Regions from separate parts of the Pseudomonas sp. CFBP 8772 genome, predicted to be linked through region 1. Evidence: predicted binding sites of a transcription regulator. Region 1 holds the regulator's gene; each other region holds the start of a gene.

Region 1 (3,276 bases):
GATCAGCCAGATCGATGATCGGGCCGAGCAGGGTCTTCTCGTCACGAATGGCTTCGGCCAGCGAGCGCGTTGCCGTGCTCAACGGATGACGGCGACGGGTCTCGGAAAAACGCTTGAGCAGGGTAGGTTCATCTGCATCGAGGAACAGCACGTCGCACTGGATGTGGCGGGCGCGTACCTCGGCGAGCATGCGTGGGAATCGGGTCAGGTGACTGGGCAGGTTGCGCGCGTCAATCGAGACCGCCAGTAAAGGCTCGGCCAATTCGGTGTTGATCAGTGCGCGCTCGGCCAGCTCCGGGAGCAGGCCGGCGGGCAAATTGTCGACGCAGTAGAAACCGCTGTCTTCAAGGACGTCGAGGGCCGTGCTCTTGCCGGAGCCGGAGCGGCCGCTGACGATGATCATGCGCATGATCAGTGACCGTTCTGGACGTCGAGCACGACGCTGTAAAGCTCTTCGTCGGTTTTGGCGGCGCGCAGGCGCTTACGCACATCGTCACGGTCGAGCATGCTGGCGATCTGGCGCAGCAGTTCCAGGTGAGCATCGGTGGCCGCTTCCGGGACCAGCAGCACAAACAGCAGGTCAACCGGCGCGCCGTCGATGGCGTCGAAATCGATGGGTTTCTCGAGATGCAGCACAGCGCTGACAGGCGTTGTACAGCCCTTCAGGCGGCAGTGGGGAATGGCGATGCCATTACCGAAACCGGTGGAGCCGAGTTTTTCACGGGCAATAAGGCTTTCAAACACCACCTGTTCATCAAGATCGGGCACTTGCTTGCCGATCATGCTGGCGATGTTTTGGAGTACGGCTTTTTTGCTGCCGCCTGGCACGTTCACGAGTGAACGGCCAGGGGTCAGAATATTTTCAAGTCGGATCATGAGTGGGGAGTGTCAGCGAGCAGTCGCGCCTTGCAGCAGACTTTGCTGTTTTTCCTTATGTTTTTTGAGTTGGCGGTCAAGCTTGTCGGCAAGCAGGTCAATGGCTGCGTACATGTCGTCGTGTTCGGCGTTGGCAACCACTTCAGCGCCAGGAACGTGCAAGGTGGCTTCGATCTTCTGCTTGAGCTTCTCGACCTCCATCGTGACCTGCACATTCGTGATCTTGTCAAAGTGGCGTTCCAGTCGGGCGAGCTTCTCGCCGATGTAGGTACGCAGAGGTTCGGTCACTTCCAGCTGGTGTCCACTGATGTTGACTTGCATACAGCTTCTCCTTCGTTGCCAGTGCATTAAGAGGCAGGCGTAATGCCTGCCACTGGAACACTTTGACGTGTGACCTTTACATCAGTCGCTTGCGTTCGCTGGACGGCGAGATCCCAAGGGATTCACGGTACTTGGCGACTGTGCGACGGGCCACTTGAATGCCTTGTGCTTCCAGTAAACCAGCGATCTTGCTGTCACTCAACGGCTTTTTCTGATTTTCCGCAGCGACCAGTTTTTTGATGATCGCGCGAATCGCCGTGGACGAGCATTCGCCGCCTTCCGAGGTGCTGACGTGGCTGGAAAAGAAATATTTGAGTTCGTAGATCCCGCGTGGGGTGTGCATGAATTTCTGCGTGGTGACCCGGGAAATCGTCGATTCGTGCATGCCGACGGCCTCAGCGATGTCATGCAGAACCAGCGGCTTCATGGCCTCGTCGCCGTACTCGAGGAAGCCGCGCTGGTGTTCAACGATTTGCGTCGCCACCTTCATCAGCGTCTCGTTACGGCTTTGCAGGCTCTTGATGAACCAGCGCGCTTCCTGCAGCTGATTGCGCATGAACGTATTGTCGGCGCTGGTATCGGCACGACGCACGAACCCCGCGTACTGCGGATTGACCCGCAGGCGCGGCACGGATTCCTGGTTCAGCTCCACCAGCCAGCGCTCGTTGTCCTTGCGCACGATGACGTCAGGCACAACGTATTCGGCTTCACTGGACTCGATCTGCGAGCCGGGGCGCGGGTTGAGGCTCTGGACCAGTTCAATGACCTGCCGCAGGTCGTCTTCCTTGAGCTTCATGCGGCGCATCAGCTGCGCGTAGTCGCGGCTGCCCAACAGATCGATGTAGTCGCTGACCAGCTTCTGCGCTTCCGCCAGCCACCTGGTTTTGGCCGGCAACTGACGGAGCTGCAGCAGCAGGCATTCGCTCAGGTTGCGAGCGCCGATGCCCGCAGGCTCGAACTGCTGGATGCGGTGCAGAACGGCTTCGATTTCGTCCAGCTCGATATCGAGCTCAGGATCGAAAGCGTCGAGCAATTCTTCCAGTGTTTCGTCGAGGTAGCCCTGGTTGTTGATGCAGTCGATCAGCGTCACGGCGATCAGGCGATCGGTGTCCGACATCGGCGCGAGGTTGAGCTGCCAGAGCAGGTGGCTTTGCAGGCTTTCGCCAACGGAGGTGCGGGTGGTGAAATCCCACTCGTCATCGTCATTGCTGGGCAGGCTGCTGGCGCTGGTCTGATAGACGTCTTCCCACGCGGTGTCGACAGGCAACTCGTTGGGGATGCGCTCGTTCCAGTCGCCCTCATCCAGATTGTCGACGGTAGGCGCCGATTCCTGGTAGGTGGGTTCCTGAACATCAGCGTTGGGCTTTTGCTCTACGTTATCCGCCAAGGGGTCGGCGTTGTCGAAATCGTCGCCTTCCTCCTGCCGTTCCAGCATCGGGTTCGACTCCAGCGCCTCCTGAATCTCCTGTTGGAGATCCAGCGTCGACAACTGAAGCAAGCGGATTGCCTGTTGCAGCTGAGGCGTCATCGTCAGCTGCTGGCCCATTCTCAAGACTAGCGAAGGTTTCATGGCAGGGCTTAACACCTTATTCGCCGGCGCACTGCGCGCCATTTACTACCAGGGCGCCGAGGGCGCCAACTTAAGCAAATTATATGCCTGAAGCTGGAGGGTTTGCCTAGAGTGTGATGACAATTAAAAAACGAGGTCGGCGATAGGGCGCGTTGCGGCGTACCGCACAACCTCGTGTCATCACTGCGGTTACAGGCGGAACTCGTGACCCAGATACACTTCCTTGACCAATTGGTTGGCCAGGATGGATTCGGCGTCGCCTTCGGCAATTAGCTGCCCATCGTTGACGATGTAGGCGGTTTCGCAGATATCCAGCGTTTCACGCACGTTGTGGTCGGTGATCAGCACGCCGATCCCTTTGGCCTTGAGGTGGTGAATGATCTGCTTGATGTCGCCTACGGAAATAGGGTCAACACCGGCAAAAGGTTCGTCGAGCAGAATGAATTTCGGCGAAGTGGCGAGGGCGCGTGCGATTTCCACGCGGCGACGTTCACCGCCCGACAGGCTCA
Region 2 (3,276 bases), on a different contig from region 1:
CGACGTTGGCAATGTTGTTGCCGGTGACGTCCAGACTTTTGTTTGCGGCGTAGAGCCCACTAAGACCAACATTGAAAGACATGATTAACTCCTGCGCCGTCTAGTCGGCTCTAAATTCCGATTTGCTTGATTTTTGCCAGTGCCACCTGGGTGCCGCCGGCGAGGTTCAACGTCATGTCAGAGCCCGTTGTGCCCATGGTCACGCTGTTCACTGTCGCCGGCAGATAGGTGCTCAGCTGAGTGGCGGTGCCGTTGAGGCTGCCGTTGGCGACGAAACTGTAATTGCCCGCTGCCACCGCTGCGCCGCTGTCATCCGTGCCATCCCAGCTAAAGGAGGTGGTACCGGACGCTTGAGTGCCCAAGTCGATGGTGCGCACGACGTTGGTACCGGTGCTGTCGTAGACCTTCACCGTGGTGTCGGTGCTGGACGATGGCAGCACCACCGAACCTGTCATCGCCTTGCTGGTGTCGACGTAGGTCGAACCGGCGTCCACGGTCACCGAGCGGCCAACCAGCGACGAGGCCTGCAACGCCTGGGACGACTGATACATGGTGCTGATCGAGTCGACCGAGGTGCTCAGGTTCTGCATGGTTTCCAGGCTGCTGAACTGAGCCAGCTGGGCCACGAACTCGCTGTTGTCCTGAGGATCGAGCGGGTTCTGGTTCTGCATTTGCGTCACAAGCAATTGCAGGAATGAATCCTTACCCAGGGAACTTGAGCCGGTGAGGCTGCTGGTGTCGGTGCTGGATTTGGTGCTAGTGCCTGTGGTCCCGGGGGTCGTGCTTTGCAGCCCTTTGAGGAACGTCGAGGTAGCGTCTGTGCTTGAGACCGTCATGGATTTCGCCCTTTATCACTGACCCAGGGTCAGGACCTTCTGCATCATTGTTTTCGCGGTGTTCATGATTTCCGCGTTGGTCTGGAACGAACGACTGGCCGAGATCATGTCGGCCATCTCGTTGACGACGTTGACGTTCGGGTAATAGACGTAGCCGTTTTTGTCAGCCGAGGGGTGGTTTGGCTCGTAACGTGCTTCGAGGTTTGAGGCGTCTTCGATGATGCCGGAAACCTGTACGCCGGTGCCGGCCTGGCCCTGGTCTTCGAACAGCGAGGCGCTGCCGCCGGATTCCTGACCCTGGAAGACCGTGGCGAACACCGGATGGCGGGCGCGGTAGGTCTTGTCCATGCTGGAGGACACGGTTTCGGCGTTGGCGATGTTGCTGGCCACGGTGTTGAGACGAGTGTTCTGGGCACTCATGCCGCTACCGGCAATATTGAAAACACTGGACAGGGACATGGATTACTCTCCGCGCAGGGCTGCAACGAGCCCTTTGAATTTGCTGTTGAGCAAGGTGAAGCTGGCCTGAAAACCGATGGCGTTTTCGGCGTAGTTGGCATTTTCGACTTGGGAGTCGACGGTGTTCTGGTCCAGCGACGGCTGCGACGGGGTGCGGTAGAGCAGGCTGGCTTCGCCATCGCTCATGCCTTCGGCTTCGATGTGACGGCTGTTGGTCATGTCGAGGGCGAAGTGGCCGTTTTTGCTTTTGTCGCTTTCGGCGGCCAGGACTTTGGAGAAGTCGAGGTCACGGGCCTTGTAGTTGGGGGTGTCGGCGTTGGTGATGTTGTTGGCCAGCACTTCAGCACGCTGGGCGCGGAAGTTGAGCGCTTTTTCGTGGATGCCGAGGGCGTTTTCAAAACTGATGCTCATGTCGGGACCTTTGAGGGCTGACCAGATGTACGTGCAGGAGTTATAGCAAGGTGCGTGCCACATGCTGAAAGTGCCGTTTTTAGCGGGCTGCAGGGGTGTTGGTGGGGAGGGATGACAGAAAAGCGGCAAGGGATTTCCGCTCGATGGGAGAAAAGCGGCAAGGGCGGTGCCGTTTTTTTGCCGTTACATGGGTCCGTGCTCGGCCCTGCTGACCGGTTAACAGCATCTGCCTAACGGCAGATATTTCGCCTTCGGCGAGTTACTTGGAAAAGCACCCCAAGTAACCAAGGGTGCCTGCTCCTGGTTAGGCCCCTCGTACCTCGGGGTTCCCTCACTCCGACGACGCTCCGTGGGCCCGCGCCGAACGGACATCCATGTCCTGACGGCGCTCTCGCGGCATCCATGCCGCTCGGCCCACTGCGCGTCGTCTGCGTTCGGCCTGCACCCAAGTCGCGATTGTCGTCGTCTGGGCTGGCTGTGCACGAAGATCAAGAGCAGATCAAAGGCTTCCCGGCTGAAGCCGGTCCTACTAATACACCGCGTGCAGTCAGTGATGATCGTTCCCTCGCTCCGCGTGGGAATGCCGCTCCGGACGCTCCGCGTCCCGCAGACGACGCACATTCAGGCCGTGGAAGTGACGCAGAGCGTCACGGGATGCATACCCACGCGGAGCGTGGGAACGATCAGATATCTCTGACACGGCGCGCACGTCGTAGGACCGGCTTTAGCCGGGAAGCTGTTGATCTGTTTTAAAGCGCTTTTGATCTTCTTACACAAAAGGCTCAAACACCGCAAAACGCGACTTGGGTGCAGGCTGAACGCAGGTCTCGCGCAGTGGGCCGAGCCGCAGGGATGCGGCGAGAGCGCCGTCAGGACATGGATGTCCGTTCGGCGTGGGCCCACGGAGCGAGACCGGAGTGAGGGTATTCCGACGGAGGAGGAACCCAACCAGGAGCAAGCACCCTTGGTTACTTGGGGTGCTTTTCCAAGTAACTCGCCGAAGGCGAAATATCTGCCGTTAGGCAGATGACCTACAGCGCCAACACAAAACAAAAAACCCCGCCTAAGCGGGGTTCTCATCAAATCAAAAGCGCAGCCAATCACTTGGCCTGATAAATAATCCCGGGACTGCACTGCACCATCTGATAGTGATCCGGCAACCCGTTCAACGCCTCCGACGCCCCAAGGAACAAATACCCCCCCGGCTTCAACGTCGAATGAATCCGCAACAGAATGTCCTTCTTCACATCCGCCGAAAAATAAATCAGCACGTTCCGACAGAACACTATATCGAACTTGCCCAACGCCGCATAACTGTCCAACAAATTGAACGAACGGAACTCCACACGGCTCTTGATCGGCGCCTTCACCGTCCAGCGCCCTGGCGTCTTCTGATCGAAGAAACGCTGCAGACGGTCCGGCGACAAACCCCGGCCGATGGCCAGACTGTCGTACTCACCCGTCTTGCAATTGTTCAACATCAAACCCGACAAATCCGTGGCCACAATCTGCACACCCGACTTCAACTGCCCCGGGTTACTGCGCTCGAACTCATCGATAGACATCGACA
Region 3 (3,276 bases), on a different contig from region 1:
GTGCTCGTGCCATTTGAGGGCGGTGTTGGCGGGGATCTTGATGTTGAGGACCGTCAGCTCAGGGTTGCCGACAGGGTAGGCGTCATAGGGTGTTCCGTCCCAGGAAGTTGAGCTTTTGAGCAGAACGGTGGACTCGACCGTTGAGACTGGAGCGGAGCTGGACGTTTGCGCGGTAGCGCATCCGCCAAGGGCGATCATCGCCAGCAGCAGGCAGGCGGGGGTGATGTTGAGCATGAAAGAAATCCTTGTGCTTGTTGAAGAGCAGAAAGCACAAGGTTGCCGGAAGCATCGTTCCCATCTGCGGTACATATTTATAGCGACTGAACAATACGCGCTCAGTAACAAAAAAGGCCTCCCGAAGGAGGCCTCTTGTTCACGCGGCTTACGCCGGCGCGACTGGATCAGCAGCTGTAGTACAGCTCATATTCCAGTGGGTGTACGAAGGTGCGTACTTTGATTTCTTCTTCGGATTTCAGAGCGATGTAAGCGTCGATGAAGTCGTCGCTGAATACGCCGCCTTTGGTCAGGAACGCACGGCCTTTATCCAGTTCTTCCAGGGCTTCTTTCAGGCTGCCGCAAACTTGTGGGATCTCTTTCGCCTCTTCAGGCGGCAGGTCATACAGGTTTTTGTCAGCAGCATCGCCAGGGTGGATCTTGTTCTGGATGCCGTCCAGGCCAGCCATCAACAGGGCAGCGAATGCCAGGTAAGGGTTGGCTGCCGGGTCCGGGAAACGTGCTTCGATACGACGGCCTTTAGGGCTATTGACGTAAGGAATACGGATCGAAGCCGAACGGTTACGAGCCGAGTAGGCCAGCATGACCGGCGCTTCGAAGCCTGGAACCAGACGCTTGTACGAGTTGGTTGCCGGGTTGGTGAAGCCGTTCAGGGCCTTGCCGTGTTTGATGATGCCGCCGATGAAGTACAGAGCGGTGTCGGACAGGCCGGCATAACCTTCGCCTGCGAAGGTGTTCTTGCCATCTTTGGAGATGGACATGTGAACGTGCATACCCGAACCGTTATCGCCGTACAGAGGCTTGGGCATGAAGGTAGCGGTGCGGCCGTAAGCGTCGGCAACGTTATGCACGACGTATTTCAAGGTCTGAACTTCGTCAGCCTTTTTAACCAGCGTGTTGAATTTCACGCCGATTTCGTTCTGGCCAGCGGTTGCCACTTCGTGGTGGTGAACTTCGACGACCTGGCCCATTTCTTCCAGAGCGTTGCACATTGCGGTGCGGATTTCGTGGTCGTGGTCGAACGGTGGAACCGGGAAGTAGCCGCCTTTGATACCTGGACGGTGGCCCTTGTTGCCGCCTTCGATGTCAGCGTCGGACATCCACGAACCTTGTTCGGAGTAGATCTTGAACATGGAGCCGGAGATATCGGACTTGAATTTCACTTCGTCGAAGATGAAGAATTCTGGCTCAGGGCCGGCGAATACAGTGTCACCGATGCCGGTCGACTTCAGGTATTCCTCGGCGCGGTGAGCGATGGCGCGTGGGTCGCGATCGTAACCTTGCATGGTCGACGGTTCGATGATGTCGCAAACCAGGATCAGGGTAGGCTCTTCGGTGAACGGATCCAGGACGGCGGTTTCGTCGTCCGGCAGCAGGATCATGTCGGAGGCTTCGATGCCTTTCCAGCCCGAGATGGAGGAACCGTCGAACATTTTGCCGACTTCGAAGAAGTCGTCTTCCAGCGCATCGCGGGCCGGCATGGTCACGTGGTGCTGAGTGCCTTTGGTGTCCGTGAAGCGCAGATCAATCCACTTAACGTCATGATCTTTGATGAGTTGAACCGACTTCGACATGTTGTCCTCCGGGGTGGATTAGGGCCTGAGTAGTAGTGGGCCCTTCAATTTGGGTGATGCCGGGCGCGATACTCGACCAAGGCAACCTGCCTCACAAGGGAGCAATTTGCATGCCAGTGCCCTGTGTTGGGATTTCCTCGGGAATACCTGTCTTTTAGCGTGTTAAACGTCGCATATTCGAAAACAGGCGCACCGTTGTGGTGCCAAGTAATTGTATACAGGGCCGTTTTGGTGCGTGGACGATTGACTTTACGATAACTGGTTAAACCTTGAGCAATTTCCGCTATAATCCGCGCCCCCCTTTTTCGACCGGGACCTAGCGCGCTGTTTTCATGAAATTAATCGTCAAAGTCTTCCCAGAAATCACTATCAAAAGCCGGCCTGTGCGCAAGCGCTTCATCAAACAGCTGGCCAAGAACATCCGTACGGTGCTCCGCGATCTGGACCCGGCGTTGGTGGTGGATGGCGTGTGGGACAACCTTGAGGTCGAAACCAGGGTCGAGGATGCCAAAGTGCTGCGCGAGATGACCGAGCGGCTGAGCTGCATGCCCGGCATCACGCACTTTCTGCAGGTTGACCAGTATCCGCTGGGCGACATGGAAGACATCTATGAGAAGTGCAAGCTGCACTTCGGCGATGCGATCCCCGGCAAGATATTCGGGGTGCGCTGCAAGCGAGCGGGTCATCACGACTTCAGCTCCATGGAAGTCGAGAGGTACGTCGGCAGCAAGCTGCGCCGTGAATGCAACGCCGCCGGCATCTCGCTGAAGGCCCCGGAAGTCGAAGTCAGAATCGAAATCCGCGACCAGCGCCTGTTCGTGATTCACAGCCAGCACAACGGCATGGGCGGTTATCCGCTGGGTTCGCTTGAGCAGACCCTGATCCTGATGTCCGGTGGTTTTGACTCCACCGTGGCCGCGTACCAGATCATGCGTCGTGGCCTGATGAGCCATTTCTGCTTCTTCAACCTGGGCGGACGTGCCCACGAGCTGGGCGTGATGGAAGTCGCGCACTTCATCTGGAAGAAGTACGGCAGCTCCCAGCGCGTGCTGTTTGTCAGCGTACCGTTCGAGGAAGTTCTGGGAGAAATTCTCGGAAAAGTCGATAACAGTCATATGGGCGTAGTATTGAAGCGTATGATGTTGCGCGCCGCGACGAACATTGCCGACCGGCTGGAAATCGACGCGCTGGTCACCGGCGAGGCGATTTCCCAGGTGTCCAGCCAGACGCTGCCCAACCTGTCGGTCATTGATTGCGTGACGGAGAAGCTGGTCTTGCGGCCGCTGATCGCCAGTCACAAGCAGGACATCATTGACCTGGCCGATCAGATCGGCACCGGCGATTTTGCCCGGCACATGCCCGAATACTGCGGGGTGATTTCGGTGAACCCGAAGACCGCTGCCAAGCGCAACCGGGTCGAGCACGAAGAAAAATCGTTCGACATGGCCGTGCTCGAGCGTGCGCTTGA

Evidence for each region. Region 1 encodes sigma-54, which starts transcription at its own class of promoters, with help from an activator protein. Its sites were predicted from a motif close to ANTGGCATNNANNTTGCTNT; they were not measured.
Region 2: a site for sigma-54 is predicted at 1,749-1,768, ahead of flgB (flagellar basal body rod protein FlgB). Genes of this name have one in related genera too.
Region 3: a site for sigma-54 is predicted at 1,907-1,926, ahead of glnA (glutamate--ammonia ligase). Genes of this name have one in related genera too.

The regions. Positions count from the first base shown of each region.
Region 1 covers NZ_JACYUI010000005.1:213,537-216,812, forward strand. The annotation lists gene rapZ (RNase adapter RapZ) at 1-409, opposite strand, end outside; gene ptsN (PTS IIA-like nitrogen regulatory protein PtsN) at 412-876, opposite strand; gene hpf (ribosome hibernation-promoting factor, HPF/YfiA family) at 889-1,197, opposite strand; gene IFT99_RS12955 (RNA polymerase factor sigma-54) at 1,274-2,767, opposite strand; gene lptB (LPS export ABC transporter ATP-binding protein) at 2,957-3,276, opposite strand, start outside.
Region 2 covers NZ_JACYUI010000001.1:39,067-42,342, reverse strand. The annotation lists gene flgE (flagellar hook protein FlgE) at 1-82, opposite strand, end outside; gene IFT99_RS00185 (flagellar hook assembly protein FlgD) at 111-836, opposite strand; gene flgC (flagellar basal body rod protein FlgC) at 852-1,295, opposite strand; gene flgB (flagellar basal body rod protein FlgB) at 1,299-1,706, opposite strand; gene cheR (protein-glutamate O-methyltransferase CheR) at 2,807-3,276, opposite strand, start outside.
Region 3 covers NZ_JACYUI010000016.1:84,079-87,354, reverse strand. The annotation lists gene IFT99_RS24035 (cupin domain-containing protein) at 1-234, opposite strand, end outside; gene glnA (glutamate--ammonia ligase) at 402-1,808, opposite strand; gene thiI (tRNA uracil 4-sulfurtransferase ThiI) at 2,141-3,276, shown strand, end outside.